3 regions of the Cupriavidus sp. KB_39 genome follow, and region 2 is predicted to be linked to each of the others. Evidence: predicted binding sites of a transcription regulator. Region 2 holds the regulator's gene; each other region holds the start of a gene.
What was found. Region 2 encodes sigma-54, which starts transcription at its own class of promoters, with help from an activator protein. Its sites were predicted from a motif close to TGGCANGNAANCTGCTTT; they were not measured.
Positions count from the first base shown of each region.

Region 1: a site for sigma-54 is predicted at 3,400-3,417, ahead of atzF (allophanate hydrolase). Genes of this name have one in related genera too.
Region 3: a site for sigma-54 is predicted at 2,666-2,683, ahead of AB4Z27_RS00610 (formate/nitrite transporter family protein). Genes of this name have one in related genera too.

Region 1 is NZ_JBFREV010000009.1:130,105-138,474, reverse strand. Features, by position in the region: partial or broken gene AB4Z27_RS09755 (PQQ-dependent sugar dehydrogenase) at 1-203, shown strand, start outside; gene AB4Z27_RS09750 (PQQ-dependent sugar dehydrogenase) at 287-790, shown strand; gene AB4Z27_RS09745 (DMT family transporter) at 893-1,795, shown strand; gene AB4Z27_RS09740 (cation:proton antiporter) at 1,816-3,117, opposite strand; gene atzF (allophanate hydrolase) at 3,453-5,183, shown strand; gene AB4Z27_RS09730 (ABC transporter substrate-binding protein) at 5,225-6,235, shown strand; gene AB4Z27_RS09725 (ABC transporter permease) at 6,241-7,092, shown strand; gene AB4Z27_RS09720 (ABC transporter ATP-binding protein) at 7,095-7,916, shown strand; gene AB4Z27_RS09715 (GntR family transcriptional regulator) at 8,019-8,370, shown strand, end outside.
Region 2 is NZ_JBFREV010000014.1:93,937-99,375, reverse strand. Features, by position in the region: gene AB4Z27_RS13335 (KpsF/GutQ family sugar-phosphate isomerase) at 1-434, shown strand, start outside; gene lptC (LPS export ABC transporter periplasmic protein LptC) at 447-1,082, shown strand; gene lptA (lipopolysaccharide transport periplasmic protein LptA) at 1,146-1,790, shown strand; gene lptB (LPS export ABC transporter ATP-binding protein) at 1,831-2,631, shown strand; gene AB4Z27_RS13315 (RNA polymerase factor sigma-54) at 2,765-4,246, shown strand; gene hpf (ribosome hibernation-promoting factor, HPF/YfiA family) at 4,297-4,650, shown strand; gene AB4Z27_RS13305 (PTS sugar transporter subunit IIA) at 5,129-5,439, shown strand, end outside.
Region 3 is NZ_JBFREV010000001.1:133,393-138,888, forward strand. Features, by position in the region: gene AB4Z27_RS00600 (YncE family protein) at 1-1,130, shown strand, start outside; gene AB4Z27_RS00605 (nitrate- and nitrite sensing domain-containing protein) at 1,308-2,561, shown strand; gene AB4Z27_RS00610 (formate/nitrite transporter family protein) at 2,837-3,649, shown strand; gene AB4Z27_RS00615 (protein kinase domain-containing protein) at 3,684-5,420, shown strand.

The sequences.
Region 1 (8,370 bases), on a different contig from region 2:
CGGCCAGCAACCCGGACGCAGCGAACCCCACCGGCACGGTGCTGCTGTCGATTCCGCACCCGGGGGCCAGCAACCACAACGGCGGCCAGCTCGCGTTCGGCACGGACGGCATGCTCTACATCGGCACCGGCGACGGCGGCGGTAGCAACGACCCCGCCAACAACGCCCAGAACAGCGGCACGCTGCTGGGCAAGATCCTGCGCATCGACGTGAGCGGCGCCAGCTATACCGTGCCGGCCGGCAATCCGTTCGCCGGCGGTGGGGGTGGTGGGGCGGACGCCCCGAGATCTGGGCCACCGGGCTGCGCAACCCGTGGCGGTTCTCGTTCGATGCGAACGGCCTGCTCTATATCGCGGATGTCGGCCAAGGCCAGCGCGAGGAAGTCAACGCCATGCCAACCGCCAGCGGCGGCCTCAACTACGGATGGGATCGTCTGGAAGGCACCGCCTGCGTCGGCGGCACCGCGTGCGACCCCGCCGGCCTGACCGCGCCCGTGTTCGAGTACAGCCACGACGCCGGCGGCTGCGCCATCGTCGGCGGCTACGTCTATCGCGGCGCGGCCCTGCCCGAACTCCAGGGCCGCTATTTCTACACCGACCTGTGCACCGGCAAGCTGGCCAGCTTCCTGTACCGCGACGGCGCCGTTTCCGAGCGGGTGGACTGGCCGGTCACCGCCAGCGGCAGCGTCTACTCCTTCGGCACCGATGCCGCGCAGGAACTCTACGTACTGGCCGACGCCGGCACGTCTTCGACGAGCGGCAAGGTGTATCGGGTACAGCGGGCGCCTTAGGGGCGCCTTAGGGGCGCCTTAGGGGCGCCTTGCGGGGGGCGCCAGCGCCACACGCCGTGATGGCGGATAATCCCGCATCCTCACGACGCCCTCCCCACCCCCATGCATGCCAGCGCCACCCGCCGCCTCGACGGGACCACCCTGTTCCTGCTCACCTTCCCGCCACTGGCCTGGGCGGGCAACGCCATTGTCGGGCGGCTGGCCGCCGGTACGTTTCCGCCGCTCACGCTGAATTTCGTGCGCTGGGTACTGGCCGGGACCTTGTTGGGGCTCTACGCCTGGCGCGGGGTGGTGGAACATCGGGCCACGCTGCGCCGGCATGCGGGGCTGCTGACGGCGATGGGCGTGCTGTCGATTGCCAGCTACAACGCGTTCCAGTACCTCGCGCTGACCACCTCGACGCCGATCAACGTCACCTTGATTGGCGCCTCCACGCCGCTGTTCCTGCTGATCATCGGCGCGCTGTTCTTCGGGGAGCGCATGCGGCCGTGGGCTGTGGCGGGGGCGCTGCTGTGTCTGGTGGGGGTGTCTTTCGTGCTGGTGCGCGGGGAGTTGGGGCGGCTGGCGCAGCTCGACTTCGTGCCCGGCGACCTGTACATGCTTGCGGCGACCATCGCCTGGAGCGCCTATACCTGGCTGCTGCGCAAGCATCGCCCGGACCTGCCGCTGCCGGTGCTGCTGTTCGCGCAGATCGTCACCGGCGTGGTGGCCAGCGTGCCCGTCACGGCGTGGGAATTGATGACGCTGTCGACGCCCATCCCCTGGAACGGCAAGGTGATGGGCATCCTGCTTTATGTGTCGACGATTCCCTCGCTGCTGGCCTACTTCGCCTGGGARCGCGCCATCGCACGGGCCGGCGCGCAGTTGCCGGTGTTCTTCATCACGCTGACGCCGGTGTTCGCCGCCCTGCTCTCCACGCTGCTGCTCGGCGAGTCGCCCCACTGGTATCACGGCGTGGGGCTGCTCACCATCGCCGCAGGCATCGGGRTGGCGCAGCGGCGCTGAATGACGCTGAAGGGTGCTGGCTAGCGCCCCAGCCGTTGATGGAAGGCCATCAGCGGCGTGGCCGTCAGSCCGTGCAGGACGATGGAGAACACCACGGTGCACAGCGTGGCGTGGATCAGGAAGGGYCTCCATTCCTCGCCGGCGGTGTGCGTCAGGGCATAGGCCAGGTAGTAAAGCGAGCCGATGCCGCGAATGCCGAACCACGCGGTCAGGCGCCGCTGGCCGCGCGCCATGGGCAGGTCGAAGGTGGACGCATAGACCGATAGCGGCCGGATCAGGCAGATCAGCAGCAGCGCCAGCACCACGTACTGGGCGTGGAAGACCTCCCGGGTCAGCATCGCCCCGATCAGCAGGGTGACGCACAGCTCGGCCAGCCGTTCGATATTGAACGAGAACTCCGAGGCCGTATGGGTGAGGTAGGCGGCGGCCTTGCGCTCGTGCGTGGAGGTGGTCTCGACATCGGCCGTATGCAGCGGTCCCAGCACCTCCGCCGGCGAGGTGGCGGGATTCTCGCGGCGCTCCACCTGCCGCATCGCCAGCCCCGCCGCGAACACGGCCAGGAAGCCGTAGGTGTGCAGCAACAGCGCGGCGCCGTAGGACACGCCGATCAGGCCCAGCGTGAGGAAACTCTCCAGCCCCACCGCCTCATGGAAGCGCAGCCGCAGGACCAGGATGGTCTTGCTCGCCAGCCAGCCCAGCAGCCKACCGATTGCCAGCCCGCCGAGGGTGCTCCAGACCAGATCGACCGCCATCCAGCGGCCGCCCCACGCGCCCAGTTCGTGGAAACCCAGCAAGCCAAGGCCGAGCATGACGAACGGGAACGCCGCGCCATCGTTCAGGCCGCCCTCACCCGTCAGGCTGTAGCGCACCACGTCGCGATCCTCGGTATCGGCCATCTGCACGTCCGAGGCCAGCACGGGGTCCGTGGGCGCCAGGATCGCCCCGAGCAGCACCGCCAGGCCCAGTGGCACCTGCAGCCAGCCCACTGCCACGGCGCAGACGCCGCCGATGGTCAGCAGCATCGCCACGGTGGCCAGCCGCACCGGCAGGCGCCAGACGCGGTACGTCATCTGCACCCGCAGCCGCAAGCCCACGCCGAACAGGGCGACGAGCACGGCCAGCTCGGTGATCCATTCCAGCACCTTCACGTGGCCCGGGTCCGTCAGATCGAGCACGATCAGCCCGGCCCCGCCCGGTCCCAGCGCCATCCCCACTAATAGATACAGGCCGGACGGGGACATGGGCAGGCGCTTCACCATGGAGTCGATCAACCCCATCGTGATCAGCAGCGCGCCAATGACCAATGCCCAGGTCGCGAACAAGCTGGCTCCTCTATTCGATATATCCCGGTCGAGACTTTCACAGTAGGCGGCGCGGCGGGCGGGCGCTGTCGGGCGGACCCCGTAGCGCCGTGTCAGTGAAGACCTCCCGACACTGGTGCGTGCGCGCACCACGCAGGGGCTTGCGGGTGGCCGGCGGGGTGTGGGTGGCAGGCCGAAGGCGCCCAGCAGCCCGGTCACGCGTGAACGGCCACGTGGTTAATCGACTGATTTCATTGACATTTTCCACGTCTGACCGGGCTTCCCCCTGCCCAAAAGTGCCTTTGGCACGGTGATTGCTATCTTGTATCCAAGATTGGATTTCAGATAGGACACTCATGCGTACCTCTACCTCGGCCACCACAGCGGCCACGACAGCCGCCCCCGGCGAGGCCGATGCGGCGTGGATCGCGCGGTTCGATACCCCGGTCGTCGCCCCGCACCCGGTTGGCGCCCCGCTGGCCGGCCTGCGTTTTGCCGCCAAGGACAATATCGACGTGGCTGGCGTGCCGACGACCGCCGCCTGCCCCGAATTCGCCTACGTGCCGGARGCCCACGCCACGGTGATCGCGCGCCTGCTGGGCGCCGGCGCGGCGTTGGCCGGCAAGACCAACCTGGACCAGTTCGCCTGCGGCCTGAATGGCACGCGCTCGCCCTACGGCGCCGTGCCCAATGCGTTCGARCCYGCCTATGTCAGCGGCGGGTCGAGTTCCGGTTCGGCGTACGCGGTGGCCAGCGGTGAGGTTGACTTCGCGCTGGGCACGGACACCGCCGGCTCCGGCCGGGTGCCCGCCGGGCTCAACAACATCGTCGGGCTGAAGCCGAGCAAGGGCCTGATCTCCGCCCACGGCGTGTTCCCCGCCGCGCAGAGCGTGGATTGCGTGTCGATCCTGGCACGCACGGTGGCCATGGCGGTGCGCGTGCTGGAAGCCGCCGCCGGCCATGATCCGCAAGACCCGTACTCGCGCGCGCTGCCGCTGGCGCGCACGCCGCTGCCGGCTGCGTTCCGCTTTGGCSTGCCGGCCGAGCCGGAGTTTTTCGGCGATGACCTCGCCCGCCGGGCCTTCGACGCCGCCGTTGCCGCGCTGGAGGCGCTGGGCGGTCGCGCGGTGCCCATCGACTATGCCCCGCTGGCCGAAGCCGCCGCGCTGCTCTATGACAGCGCGCTGGTCGCCGAGCGCTACGCCGCCGTGCGCCCCTTCTTCGACCGCGCGCCGGGCGCGGTCATCGAGCCGGTGCGTTCGATCCTGGCCGCCGGCAGCCGCTACAGCGCCGCCGATGTGTTCGATGCCCAGCACGCGCTCCAGGCCCTGGCCCAGCGCGCGGCCACGATGTGGCAGGACATCGACGTGCTGTGCGTGCCCACGGCGCCGACGCATTGCACCATCGCCGCCATGCTGGCCGATCCGGTGGTACGCAACCGCGAACTCGGCCACTACACGAACTTCGTCAACCTGCTCGACTACGCCGCGCTGTCCGTGCCCGCTAGCCTGCGCCCGGACGGGCTGCCGTTCGGCATCACGCTGATCGGCCAGGCCGGCAGCGACTGGCAGCTCGCCGACCTGGGGCAACGCTTCCACCACGCCACGGGGCTGACGCTGGGTGCGACGGGCGAGCCGCTGCCCGCGCCGGTGTCCATTGCCGGGCTGGCCCCGTCCCCCGCCACTCATCTGCCGCTGGCCGTGGTGGGCGCCCATCTCTCTGGCATGCCGCTGAACGGTCAGTTGACCGAACGCGGTGCGACGCTGGCCGAGGCCACCACCACCGCGCCGCACTATCGGCTGCACGCGCTGCCCGGCACCACGCCGCCAAAGCCCGGCCTGCGCCGCGTGGACGCCGGGGAGGATGCCGGCGCCGCCATCGCGGTGGAGGTGTGGCAGGTGCCGCTCGCCGCCGTCGGCAGCTTCCTGGCGCTGGTGCCGGCCCCGCTCGCGCTGGGCAGCCTCGAGCTGGCCGATGGCCGCTGGGTCCATGGCTTCGTCTGCGAAGGCCATGCGCTGCACGGTGCGCCCGATGTCAGCGCCCATGGCGGCTGGCGCGCCTATATCACGTCGCTCTCCGCCGCTTGACCGTCTTCCGAATCCTCAACATTCACGCACAGGAACCTGCCATGACCCGCTCCACCTCCCGTCCCGCCACCGTCTCCCCCTCGCGCCGCCGCGCGCTGAAGGCCGGCGCCGCCGCGCTGTCCGTGCTGGCCGCGCCGGCCATCGTCCGCGCGCAGGGCACGCCCAAGCTGCGCATCGGCTACTGGCCGGTCGCGTCGGGCCTGCCCTTCTTCGCCGCCGTCGAAAAGGGCTATTTCAAGGAAGCGGGGCTGAACGTCGAGCCGATCAAGTTCGCCAGCCCGCAGCAGGTCATCGAGGCCATCCTGGCCGGCCGCTGCGACGGCAGCGCCAATGGCACCGCCTCGGCCGCGCTGGCCATCGGTGACATCGCCCAGCCCGGCCTGCTGAAGATCTTCTGCACCAACCCGACCAACGCCAAGTTCGTGCTCGACGAGTTCCTCGTGGCCAGGGACAGCCCGATCAAGACCGTGGCAGAACTCAAGGGCAAGCGCGTGGCATGCGGCCCGGGCCTGCAGAACGTGGTGCTGGCCAAGACCATGCTGGAGCGTGCCGGTGCCGGCAAGATCAGCGTGACGGAACTGCCGATTGGCCAGCACGTGGCGGCGCTCGCCGCCGGCCAGATCGATGGGGTCTACTCGCTCGAGCCGACCGGCACCATCGGCCGGCTCAACGGCACCACGCGCACGCTGGAAGCCGGCGTGGTGGCGCGCTACATCCTCGGCGACCCGATGGCCCCGTGGCATGGCGGCTCGGCCAGCCTGACCACGGAATTCCTCGGCAAGAACAAGGACGTGGCCAAGGCCTACCTCGCCGCCTACCGGCGCGGCGTGGTGCTGGTGCGCCAGAACCCGACCGAGGCGCGCCCCTTCCTCAAGGGCTATACGGCCATCGAAGGCGCGCTGACGGCCGAGGTGCCGATGGCTGACTACCTGTTCTTCGACGAATTCAAGGCCAGCGACGCCGCCCACTTCCAGAAGTTCTACGACCTGTTCACCGAAAAGGGCATCTTCTCGCGCAAGGTGGACGTCAACACGCTGCTCTACAAGGCCTGACGACCATGTCCGAACTCTCCGATACCGCCGCCGTGCCGGGCACGGCCCCGCCCGCCGGCCAGTCCTGGGCGCCCCCGGCCTCGCACGACGCCGCGCCACGCCGGCCCCTCGGCGACCGACTCTTGCCGATGGTCGGCCCGCTGGTGCTGTTCTTGATCTGGGACCTGGTGGTCCGCTTCGGCCTGATCAAGCCGATCCTGCTGCCGAGCCCCGGCGATACGCTGGTGGCGCTGGCCACCGGGCTGGCCGGCGGCGAGCTGCTGGCGGACTTCGCCGTCACCGTCGCGCGGACGCTGCAGGCGTTCGCCATTGCGGCGGTGGTTGGCATGCCGCTGGGCGTGCTGCTCGGCAGCAATGAGCGGGCCTACCGCAGCGTGGAGTTCCTGATCGACTTCTTCCGCTCCACGCCGTCTTCCGCGCTGATTCCGCTGTTCCTGCTGATCTTCGGCGTGTCCGACATCAACAAGATAGCCATCGCCGCCTTCGGTGCCCTGCTGATCGTGGTCTTCAACAGCGCCTATGGCGTGATCAACGCGCGCAAGCAGCGCGTGATGGCGGCGCGCGTGATGGGCGCCTCCCGCTGGCGCATCTTCCGGGACGTGCTGGTCTGGGAGAGCCTGCAGCCGAGCTTTGTCGGCCTGCGCTCCGCCGTGTCGATGGCGCTGGTCATCGTGATCGTCGCGGAGATGTTCATCGGCTCCGAGAACGGTCTCGGCCACGCCATCATCGACGCCCAGCAGGTGCTCAACGTCAAGACCATGTACGCGGCCATCCTCGCGGCCGGCGCGCTCGGCTACGTGCTCAACATCGCGTTCCTCGTGCTGGAACGCCGCATCGTCCATTGGAGTGGAAGGTAACCATGACCACCGTTCTGTCCCCTGCCCGCCACGCCGACGTGCCGGTGCCGCCGTTCCGCCCCGGGCCGCCGGGCACCCACATCACCATCCGCGGGCTGACCAAGTATTTCGCCGGCTGGCCGCTGTACGAGAACTTCGACCTCGACATCCCGAAAGGCAAGATCGTCTCGGTGTTCGGCCCCAACGGCTGCGGCAAGAGCACGCTGATCAACATGATCGCGGGGCTGATTCCGATCGACCGGGGCGAGATCCTGTTCGACGGCAAGTCGCTCAAGGACACGCGCATCGGCTACGTGTTCCAGAACTACCGCGAGGCGATGTTCCCGTGGATGCGGACCATCGACAACATCGCCTATCCGCTCCTGCTGGAGGGCCGCAGCAAGGCCGAGGTGGACCGGCGCATGGCGGAGCTGGTGGCGTCCTTCGACGTGAAGTTCGACCTGAACCGCTACCCGTACGAGCTGTCTGGCGGGCAGCAGCAGACGGCGTCGATCATGCGGGCGTTGGCGCCCCGGCCCGAGGTGCTGTTCCTCGACGAACCGTTCTCCGCGCTCGACTTCGAAATGACGCTGTTCATCCGGGAGAAGCTGCAGGAGGTGTTCATGCAGACCGGCACGACCATGCTGCTGGTCTCGCACGACCTGGAGGAGGCGGTGTACCTGGCCGACCAGATCCTGCTGCTGACCAAGCGCCCGACGCGCGTGGCCGAGATCCTCGACTACGGCGACGCGCGGCCGCGCACGGTGGAGACGCTGTCGCAGGCGAGCTTCGTCGCGGCCAAGCGGCAGAGCCTGGAGATCTTCCAGCGTGAAGTCAGGCGCTGAAGCGTGCCCCCGGGGCCGGTGGCGACCCGGCCGGCGCCGGCGCATAATGGGCGCCAGCGCCGGCCCAGCCTTCCCCATGAGACCCGCACCGCGCCTATCCCCATGAATGCCATGCCCCCTACCGATGCCGAACGCACCTCGCGTGCCGACGATGTGTACGCGCTGCTGAAGCGCGATATCGCCGACTTTCGCCTCGTGCCCGGCGACCGCTTCACCGAGAACGAAGTCTGCGAGCGGCTGGGCGTGTCACGCACGCCGGTCCGCCAGGCGCTGTTCCGGATGAAGCAGGAAGGATTCGTCGAGGTCAGCTTCCGCGCCGGCTGGCGCGTGCTGCCGTTCGACTTCGACAAGTTCGAGCAACTGTACGACTTGCGCATGGTGCTGGAGACCGAGGCCGTACGGCGGCTGTGCGCGATGGCGCCGGACAGCAACCAGGAGGCGCTGGCCGCGCTGG
Region 2 (5,439 bases):
AGGAAGACTTCGCCCGTTCGCACCCGGGCGGCGCGCTGGGCCGCAAGCTGCTGACCCACGTGCGCGACGTCATGCGCACCGGCAACGGCGTGCCCGAGGTGCGTGAAAACACCCCGCTGGCCCAGGCGCTGATGGAAATCACCCGCAAGGGCCTGGCCATGACGGCCGTGGTGGACCCGGACGGCCACGCCATCGGCGTGTTCACCGACGGCGACCTGCGCCGCCTGCTGGAAACCCCGCGCGACTGGCGCACCGTGCCCATCGGCGAGGTCATGCACCGTAACCCCCACGTGGTGAACCAGGACCAGCTGGCCGTGGAAGCGGTGCAGATCATGGAAGCGAACCGCATCAACCAGCTGCTGGTGGTCGATGGCGACGGCAAGCTCGTGGGCGCGCTCCACATCCATGACCTGACCCGCGCCAAGGTCATCTGAGCGGGGCCGGCGATGCGCGACTTCTTCGGCAGGATCTCCGGTCTGGTCATGCGGCTGCTGCCGCTGCTGCTAATGGCGATGGTCGCCGGCAGCACGTTCTGGCTGGTGCAGATCAACTCGCCCCATGAGGACGAGGCCGCCCAGAACCGCGCCAAGCGCCATGAGGCGGACTACTACATGGACCGCTTCTCGGCCACGGAACTGGACACGACCGGCGCCACCAAGATGCGCTTCACCGGCGTGAAGATGATCCATTTCGAGGACGACCAGACCTACGAGGTGACCACGCCGGCCATGCGCGCCTACCAGCCGGACCGCCCCCCGGTCACGGTCAACGCGGACCGGGGCGTGATGAACTCGGAGGGCTCGGTCATCGACCTGTACGGCAATGCCTTCCTGGTACGGCAACCCGGCGTGGATCCGTCGAAGGACCCGCGCATGACCGCTGCATCGCAATATTTCCAGTTGCTGGTCAATGACGACATCGTCAAGACCGATAAAGCGGTACAACTCACGCGCGGCCCGTCGGTGATGACGGCCAACGGACTGGTCTTCAACAATGTCACGCGCGAAGTACAATTGCTCGGCAACGTACGCGGCACCATCGTCATGAATCCGCCGTCGGGGCAGGCCCGGACCACGCAGTAAGCACAACAACACGCACGCCAGGCGCCGGCAACGGATCGCCCGTCATTCTCTCAGCTGACCAACATGACCCCATCCCTGACGACGTTGTCCTGTCGCCGCATCGTGCCCGCCCTGGCGGTGGCAATCGCCGCGCTCGGCGCGACCCTGGCCCAGCCGGCCCTGGCGGAGCGTGCCGACAAGGACAAGCCGCTGGTGCTGGAGGCCAACAACGCCAGCTATGACGACGTGAAGCAGATCTATACGCTGACCGGCAACGTCGTGCTGACCAAGGGCACGATGGTGCTGAAGTCGGACGCCGCGCAGATCCGCACCGACCCCGAGGGCTACCAGTACGCGGTGGCCACGGCCAATCCGGGACGCCAGGCGTATATCCGCCAGAAGCGCGACGGCGTGGACGAATACATCGATGGCTGGGGCGACCGCATCGAGTACGACGGCAAGCAGGAAATGTCGAAGCTGATCGGTCATGCCCGCGCGGCGCGCATCGCCGGCGCGAAGACCGTCGACGAGATCCGCGGCGCCGTGATCACCTACGACAGCCGCAACGAGTACTACACGGCTGCCGGCGGCGACAACAACACCTCCACCGGCAACCCGTCCGGCCGCGTGCGCGCCGTGCTCTCGCCGCGCGCGGACCCGGCCAGCGGCGCCGCCGCGCCGCCACCGCCGCTGGAACTGAAGCCGGCGCCCGCGCCCGGCAAGCCCTGAACCCCGGACGCGCCCGCCGCGTCACGCATGCATTGACCTGATGAACGACTCCGCCACGCTCGCCCCGAACGCCTCCGCAGCCCCGTCGGCCGCCCGTACCGACAGCAGCACGCTGGTCGTGCGCCACCTGAAGAAGCGCTACGGTTCGCGCACCGTGGTCAAGGACGTCTCGCTGGACGTGAAGAGCGGCGAGGTGGTCGGCCTGCTCGGTCCGAACGGCGCCGGCAAGACCACGTCGTTCTACATGATCGTGGGCCTGGTGGCACTGGATGAGGGCGACATCGTGCTGGACGACCAGCACATCAGCGGCCTGCCGATCCACGAGCGCGCCCGCATGGGCCTGTCCTACCTGCCGCAGGAGGCCTCGGTCTTCCGCAAGCTCAACGTCGAGGAAAACATCCGCGCCGTGCTCGAGTTGCAATTGGAGAAGGGCAAGCCGCTGCCGAAGGCCGAGATCGAACGCCGCCTGGATTCGCTGCTGGACGACCTGCAGATCGCCCATCTGCGCAACAACCCGGCGCTGTCGCTCTCCGGCGGCGAGCGCCGCCGCGTGGAAATTGCCCGGGCGCTGGCCTCCGCGCCGCGCTTCATCCTGCTGGACGAGCCGTTCGCCGGCGTGGACCCCATCGCCGTGGGCGAAATCCAGCGCATCGTGAGCTTCCTGAAGGCGCGCAACATCGGCGTGCTGATCACCGACCACAACGTGCGCGAGACGCTCGGCATCTGCGACCACGCCTACATCATCAGCGAAGGCACGGTGCTGGCCGCCGGCCAGCCTGAGGAAATCATCGCCAACGAGTCCGTGCGACGCGTGTACCTGGGCGAAAATTTCCGCATGTGACCCATCGGCCGCCGCGTGCGGCCGCGCTTCTCCCGGCCTCCACGGCGACAGCCGGGGTCGATCAGGAAGTCAGAGCGATAGGCGATAGCAATTTCCGTTCCATAGTCGGAAGGATGCGCATAGAATAGGTCGCATGAAACCGTCGCTTCAGCTTCGTCTCTCGCAACATCTGGCATTGACCCCGCAGCTGCAACAGTCGATTCGATTGTTGCAGCTCTCGACGCTTGAACTCCAGCAGGAAGTGGAACAGGCGCTGACCGAAAATCCCCTGCTCGAACGCGAAAACGACTGGATCGAAAGCCCGTTGCGGGTAGCCGCCGATGGCTCGGTCAACCTCCAGAGCGCCCCCGCGCCGGCCTCCTCCGAGCCTCAGCCCAACGGCGACGCGCGCACCGATGGCGCGTCCGGCGGTGAGGACGACAACTACAACGACAACGGCAGCGAGGACTACGGCAGRGACTGGAGCCTCGACGACTTCGCCCGCCGCCCCCAGGGCGACGAGGACGAAAAGTCGCCGATGCAGTTGCGCGATGCCGAGCCCACGCTGCGCGAGCACCTGATGGGGCAGTTGGCCCCGCTGAAGATCTCGGTGCGCGACAAGGGCCTGGCCATCTTCCTGATCGAATCGCTCGACGATGACGGCTACCTGAGCGCCTCGCTCGAGGAAATCTGCACCGAACTGCCCGAGGAACTCGAATTCGAGATCGACGAAGTCCACGCGATCCTGACCCTGCTGCAGAGCTTCGACCCGCCCGGCGTGGGCGCGCGCAATGCCGCGGAGTGCCTCAGCCTGCAATTGCGTCGCCTGAAGCACTCCCATCGTGAGCTGGCGCTGACCATCGTCAATCATCATCTGGAACTGCTGGCCGTGCGCGACTACACGCGGCTAAAGAAAGCGCTCCAGGTGGACGAAATAGCACTGAAGGCGGCACACGAACTGATTCGCTCGCTGGCGCCGTATCCGGGGCACGCGTTCAACCGTCCCGAGGCCGACTTCGTGGTGCCCGACGTGTTCGTGCGCAAGAGCGGCAGCGGGTGGATCGCGGCGCTCAATCCGGATGTCATGCCACGGCTGCGCATCAACGACATGTATGCGCAGATCCTGCGCGGCGCGAAGGGCGAAACGGGGACGGCAGGCCTGCAGCAGAAGCTTCAGGAGGCGCGGTGGCTTATCAAGAACATCCAGCAACGATTCGATACGATCCTGCGTGTTTCGCAGGCAATTGTGGAACGTCAAAAGAACTTTTTCACGCATGGCGAAATCGCGATGCGCCCCTTGGTTTTGCGGGAAATAGCCGATACACTCGGTTTACATGAGTCGACCATTTCCCGGGTCACCACGAATAAGTACATGGCCACGCCCATGGGTACTTTCGAGTTGAAGTACTTCTTTGGGAGCCACGTCTCTACGGAGACTGGCGGCGCGGCCTCCTCCACGGCAATCCGCGCGCTGATCAAGCAACTGATAGGAGCCGAAGACCCCAGGAATCCTCTTTCCGACAGCCGGATCGCCGAACTGCTGGGTGAGCAAGGCTTCGTGGTCGCACGCCGCACGGTGGCGAAATACCGCGAAGCGCTCAAGATCCCCGCAGTCAATCTCCGCAAGACTTTGTAGCCGAGCCGCAACCGCCTGCCTGGTGCGGCTCTTTCAGAAGGAGAAGCGCTATGAACTTCAAGATCAGTGGACACCACCTCGACATCACGCCCCCGCTGCGTGAGTATGTGGAAACGAAACTGGAGCGAATTGTCAGGCATTTCGATCAGGTCATCGGCGTGAGCGTGCTGCTATCGGTGGACAACCACAAGGAGAAGGACCGGCGCCAGTACGCGGAAATCAATCTGCATCTGAAGGGGAAGGACATCTTCGTCGAAGCGCATCATGAAGATCTGTATGCGGCGATCGACTGTCTGGTCGACAAGCTCGACCGCCAGGTCATCCGCTACAAGGACCGCGTACAGGGCCACGATCGCGAGGCGGTGAAGTACCAGATGGCCGCCCAGCAACTGACGCAGCAGTAGAGACCTGCAGGCAACCGAAAACAGAGCGGTTGCCGACCCTGCAGAGGACTGAAAAGAAGAGCTCAAGCCGCGCAATCAGCGCGGCTTTTTTGATGGGCGCGCGCCATGGCGGTGACGGTGCGGGCACCTGGAATGTTTCGTTACCTTATTGCCACGCCGGAGGGCGACCCGGGGCCCCCGGGAGCGGTCAAAATGGGAACAAGTGTTCGCAAGCCGCCCGCCTCGGTGTATGCTCCGCCATACAAATAACGACAGGACGGCCCCGGGACACCCCGGGTGGGCAAGCCGGCCGGCACGTCGTGGCACCGCCGCGACCCCGGCGCTGCATCGCAAAATCGCGGTGGAGCCCTGCTCTATAATGGCCGGACGCTCCAATGCGGGCGTCCCAGACAAGATCTCGGTACCCAAGTTTCGCCCCGAATCCGGCGGGACGGCCTTCGCGCCCCGGCCCGCTAACCTGACTTCTCGCGCATCGCCCATGAATCGTTTGGCCAAATTGCTGCCACCCGGCAACATCCATCTCGACGTCACCGTCACCAGCAAGAAGCGGGTGTTCGAGCAAGCCGGGCTCCTGTTCGAGAACAACCATGGCGTGGCGCGTGCTACCGTGACCGATAACCTGTTCGCGCGCGAATCGCTGGGTTCCACGGGTCTGGGTGCCGGCGTGGCCATTCCGCATGGCCGCATCAAGGGTCTCAAGCAGCCGCTGGCCGGCTTCATGCGCCTGGCCGAGCCCATTCCGTTCGAATCGCCGGACGGCAAGCCGGTGTCGCTGTTGATCTTCCTGCT
Region 3 (5,496 bases), on a different contig from region 2:
CGGCTACCAACGCCGTCAAGCACGTCACCTACGTGGGACGGTCGCCGCACGAGGCGTTCTACACGCCGGACGGCAAGGAGGTCTGGGTCACCGTGCGCGGGGAGAACTACATCTCGGTGATCGACGCCGCCACGTTCCAGGAAAAGACCCGCATCACCGTGGCCGACGGCCCGGGCATGCAGATCTTCTCCCCCGATGGCAAGTACGGCTACATCTGCTCGTCGTTCAATCCGGAAACGGCCGTGGTCAGCGTGGCCGACCATCAGATCGTGGGGCGCGTGAAGCAGGAGAGCCCGTTCTGCCCGAACATCGCCGCCACGCCTGACGGCAAGCAGGTCTGGTTCACGCTCAAGGACGTCGGCAAGGCCCAGGTGTTCGAGGCCCGCCCGCCCTTCCGCCTGATCAAGACGCTGGAGACCGGCCCGATCACCAACCACGTGAACTTCGCCCACACGGCGGCGGGCGACTTCGCCTACATCACGGTCGGCGGGCTGAATCAGGTCAAGGTGTTCCGGACCGATGACTTCTCCCAGGTGGCCACGATTCCGGTGGGCAGCCTGCCGCACGGCATCTGGCCYTCGGGCGACGGCACSCGCATCTACGTGGGGCTGGAGAACGCCGACCAGCTGGCCGCCATCGACACCGCCACCAATCGGGTAGTCGCCAACGTGCCGGTCGGGCAGGCGCCGCAGGCCATCGCCTATGTGCCGAACGCCGTGCCTGAGGGCGACGGCACGCAGGGACTCCAGCCGCTGGGGGTGGCCGGGCAGACCACGCAGCTGAAGCTGCATGGCGTCGTGAACGGCAAGCCTGTGGCCACCGACCATGCGCCGACCAGCGTCACGCTGTTCGATCAGGGGCTGCTCCAGGTCCTGCAGGCWTCGGCSACCGGRTTGCAGCCSAAGCGCGCCTACGTGCTGGCGCTCGCCACCCGCGCGGACGGCAGCGGCCCGCTGGAGCCGCTCGCCGCCTTCATGTCGAATCCGGCGGGCTCGGCCATCGTCAACGCGATTGGCCCGATCCGGCAGGTGGTGCGGGACGATGCGGGGGCCGGCGCGCGCCGCTATCTCGTGATCGCCCCGTCCGAGAACGGCAAACCCGGCGCGCCTGTGCAGGTGCAGGCGCTGTAGCCGGTCCGGGGGGCCGGGAAGGTACGGCGGATGATACAAATGGCACGACATTTGCGTAGTACCKGGCAAATGCGTAGTACCCATCCCGGCCGCGCCCACATTCCCAGAACAATGCCCCTTTCCGCCTCAACCCTCGTCCTTCGGGCCAAGCAGCTCGAAATCGAGGCCGTCCGCCTGATGGCAAGTCGCGTGGAGTTGGCCGACCTGATCGGCCAGCTGATCCACGCCTTGCAGCGTGAACGGGGGGCCAGCAGCATCTTCCTGGCCTCCGGTGGGCAACGGCTGGCGCAGGAGCGCCAGACGGCGATGGGCGAGGCGGTCCACATCGCCTCCCGGCTGGGCGAGCGCTTCGCCAGCCAGCTGGAAGCGGGCCATACGGGTACGGCGTCGATGGTGTCGTTGATGGCCTGGGTCCAGCTCGATCTGGCCACGCTGCCGGCGCTGCGCCAGTCCATCGATCAATGCCAGACCACCGCGCACGACGCCGTGGCGGCGTTCAGCCGCCTGATTGCCGCGCTGCTGGAGTTGATCTTCCATCTGGCCGATGTGGCGATGTATCCGGGCATCGCCCGGCCGCTGGTGGCCTTCGTCTACCTCGTGCAGGGCAAGGAAGCCGCCGGGCAGGAGCGGGCCGTCGGGGCGCAGATGTTCGCCTCCGGCACCTGTGCGGGCACCGCGCCGCAGCGCGTGCAGCAGTTGGTGGAAGCCCAGCAGCGCAGCTTCCAGATGTTCGAGCGCTTCGCCGACCCGTCGCTGCTCGCCGCATGGCGGCAACGGCAGGCCAGCGCCGCGGTCGCCGCGCAGGACGGCATGCGCCGCACGCTGCTGACCACGCCGCCGGGCACGGCGCTGGTGCACGACGACAGCGAGAAGTGGTTCGAAGTCTGCAGCGAGGTCATCACGGGCATGTGGACGCTGGAGATGCAGGTGGTGCAGGACCTGCGCAAGGCCTGCGAGGCGCAGATCCAGCGTTCCCAGGCCGATCTCCAGGATTCGGCCGGGCTGCTGCGCCAGCTACTGGACAACCCRCCGCCCCATACCCATGCCGTCGAGCGCTTTTTCGATGTGGCCGAGCAACCCGCCGCCGCCCCTGTGCTGCCGGGCATGCCCGATGCCGGAAACGGACCCRCCGAGGTGCACGCCACCACCGTCACGTCGCTGGAGCGCCTGCTGCGCCAGCAGTCGGCGCGRCTGGCCCAGACCGAAGTGGAACTCGATGCCGCCCGGCGCGCGCTCAAGGAGCGCAAGGTGATCGAGCGCGCCAAGAACGCGCTGATGGCCCGCATGGGGCTCAGCGAGGACGCCGCGTTCCGGGCCTTGCAGAAGGCGTCGATGGACAACAACCGCCGGCTGGCGGACATTGCCGAAGCCACCCTCTCGCTCACCGGCCTCGCCCTGCCCCCACAGGACGACGATCAGCACCAGGATTGAACCCGCCCGGCCGCGCGCACCAAAAGCGGGCAGCCCATGCACTACCAACGCCCCCTAGATCGTCACTTGCCCCAACCCGGCCCAACCCGGCCCCACCCGGCGGCGGGCATGGAACGTGCGTCAGCACTGACATCGGGCTGATGACGGCCCGGCAGTGCATCACCCTGTAAAGCATCAAGGATGACGGCGTCCTGTCACGTGCCGGCCAGAGGCCGGGCGGACGGACGCCGTTTGTCTTTTCTGAGCCAAACGAAGGAAACGGAGAGGAATACCCCATGGCCTATCTCGCCCCCACCGAGTTCGTCACCAAGATGGTCGATGCCGGAGAGTCCAAGCTGCTGATGTCCACGCGTGACACGCTGATCCGGTCCTATATGGCCGGCGCCATCCTGGCGCTGGCGGCAGCCTTCGCGGTGTCCATCACKGTCAACACCGGCAACGCGCTGGTTGGCGCGCTGCTGTTCCCGGTTGGCTTCTGCATGCTGTACCTGATGGGCTTCGACCTGCTGACCGGCGTCTTCACGCTCGCGCCGCTGGCCGTGCTGGACCGCCGCCCGGGCGCCACCTGGAGCGGCGTGCTGCGCAACTGGGGCCTGGTGTTCTGTGGCAACCTCGCCGGCGCCGTCACCGTGGCGTTCTTCATGGCCATCATCTTCACCTTCGGCTTCTCCGAAGCCCCGAACGCCATCGGCCAGAAGATCGGCCACATCGGCGAAGGCCGCACCGTGGGCTACGCCGCGCATGGCGCCGCCGGCATGCTGACGCTGTTCATCCGCGCCGTGATGTGCAACTGGATGGTCTCCACCGGCGTGGTGGCGGCCATGATGTCGACCTCGGTGTCCGGCAAGGTCATCGGCATGTGGATGCCCGTGCTCGTGTTCTTCTACATGGGCTTCGAGCACTCCATCGTGAACATGTTCCTGTTCCCGTCGGGCCTGATGCTGGGCGGCAACTTCACCCTCATGGACTACCTGATCTGGAATGAAATCCCGACTGTGCTGGGCAACCTGGTGGGTGGCCTGACCTTCGTGGGCATCACGCTCTACAGCACGCACTACAAGTCGGCCAGCAAGCGCGCGCTGGGCTGATCGGATCACTACCCGGTATCGAGGCGACCGCGCCATGTCCGGCGGGCTCCAGGTCAGCGTTGGCCAACACTCGGACGCTGGCCGGAAGGCGGTCAACCAGGACTTTCATGGCGTGACCCACCCCGCCGGCCACCACCGCGTGACCAAGGGSGTTGCGCTGGCGCTGGCGGACGGCATCAGCAGCAGCGCGGTCAGCCAGATCGCCAGCGCCGCCGCCGTCCGCACCTTCCTCGAGGACTACTACTGCACSTCCGAAGCCTGGACSGTGCGGCGGGCGGCGCAGTGCGTGCTGGCCGCCGTCAACTCCTGGCTCCACGCGCAGAGCCGTCACAGCGAAGCCCGCTTCGAYCGCGACCGCGGCTACGTCTGCACATTCAGCGCGCTGATCTTCAAGGCGCGGGAGGCCCACCTGCTGCACGTGGGCGACGCGCGCGTCTATCGGCTGCATCGGCACACGCTGGAGCAGCTCACCGTCGATCATCGGGTCTGCGTGTCGGCCTCTGAGGCCTATCTGGGCCGAGCGCTGGGTGCGAGCCCGTCTGTCGAAATCGACTATCGGACGTGGGGCGTGGAGCCCGGCGAGATCTACCTGCTGGCCACCGACGGCGCCTACGAATACCTGGAAGCCGCCGATGTCCACCAGGCCCTGACCGCCAGCGACGACGACCTGGACCGCGCCGCGCAGACGCTGACGGCGCTGGCCCTGACGCGCGGCAGCGAGGACAACGTCACGCTGCTGCTGGCCCGTGTCGACGCCCTGCCCGAACCCGGCGCCCGCAACGCGATGGCGCAGACCGGGCACCTGACCCTGCCGCCGCCGCTCACGCCCCGCATGCAGTTCGAGGGCTACACCATCGTCCGGGCGCTGCATGGGAGCGCGCGCAGCCACGTCTATCTGGCGACGGACGACCACAGCGGACAACACGTGGCGCTGAAAACGCCTGCCGTCGATCAACGCGACGATGCGGCCCATCTGGAGGGCTTCCTGCTCGAGGAATGGGTCGCCCGACGCATCGACAACCAGCACGTGCTGCGCCCCCACGCGGCGGACCGGCCCCGCAAGCACCTGTTCGTGGCGATGGAGTACCTCGAAGGCCAGACGCTGGCGCAATGGATGATCGATCATCCCCAGCCCGACCTGGACGCCGTGCGCGGCATCATCGCCCAACTGGCCACCGGCCTGCAGGCGTTCCACCGGCGCGAGATGCTGCACCAGGACCTCCGCCCCGAGAACGTCATGATCGACCGCTCGGGCACCGTCAAGATCATCGATTTCGGCTCGGTCCACGTGGCAGGGCTGGCCGAGGCCACGCGGCCGCCCCACGCCGCCATGCCGGTCGGCACGCTGCAATACACCGCGCCGGAGTACTTCGTCGGCGATGACGGCACGGCGGCCTCCGACCTGTTCTCGCTGGCCACCCTCGCCTACCAGATGCTGACCGGCAAGCTGCCCTACGGCCTGCAAGTCACGCGCATCCGCGACCGCGCCGACGTCCGCCGCCTGCGCTACACCAGCCTGCGCGAGCAGCGCCCCGAACTCCCGGCCTGGGTCGACGACACCCTGCGGCGCGCCCTGCACTCCAACGCGCTGAAGCGGCACGAAGCCCTGTCGGAATTCATCCAGGCATTGCGGGCGCCCACCGAGCCGCTCTGGCAACGCGCCACGCCCCCGCTGCTGGAGCGAAACCCGCTGCGGTTCTGGCAAGCGCTGGCGGCACTGCTGGGGGTGGCGGTGGTGGTCTTGCTGGGGCTGCGGGCAATGGGGGTGTAGCGGAATGGACGTAAAAAACCCGCCCAGCCTTGCGGCCGGACGGGAAATCGCTTCCACGGGAAGGTCGGCGAAAGCG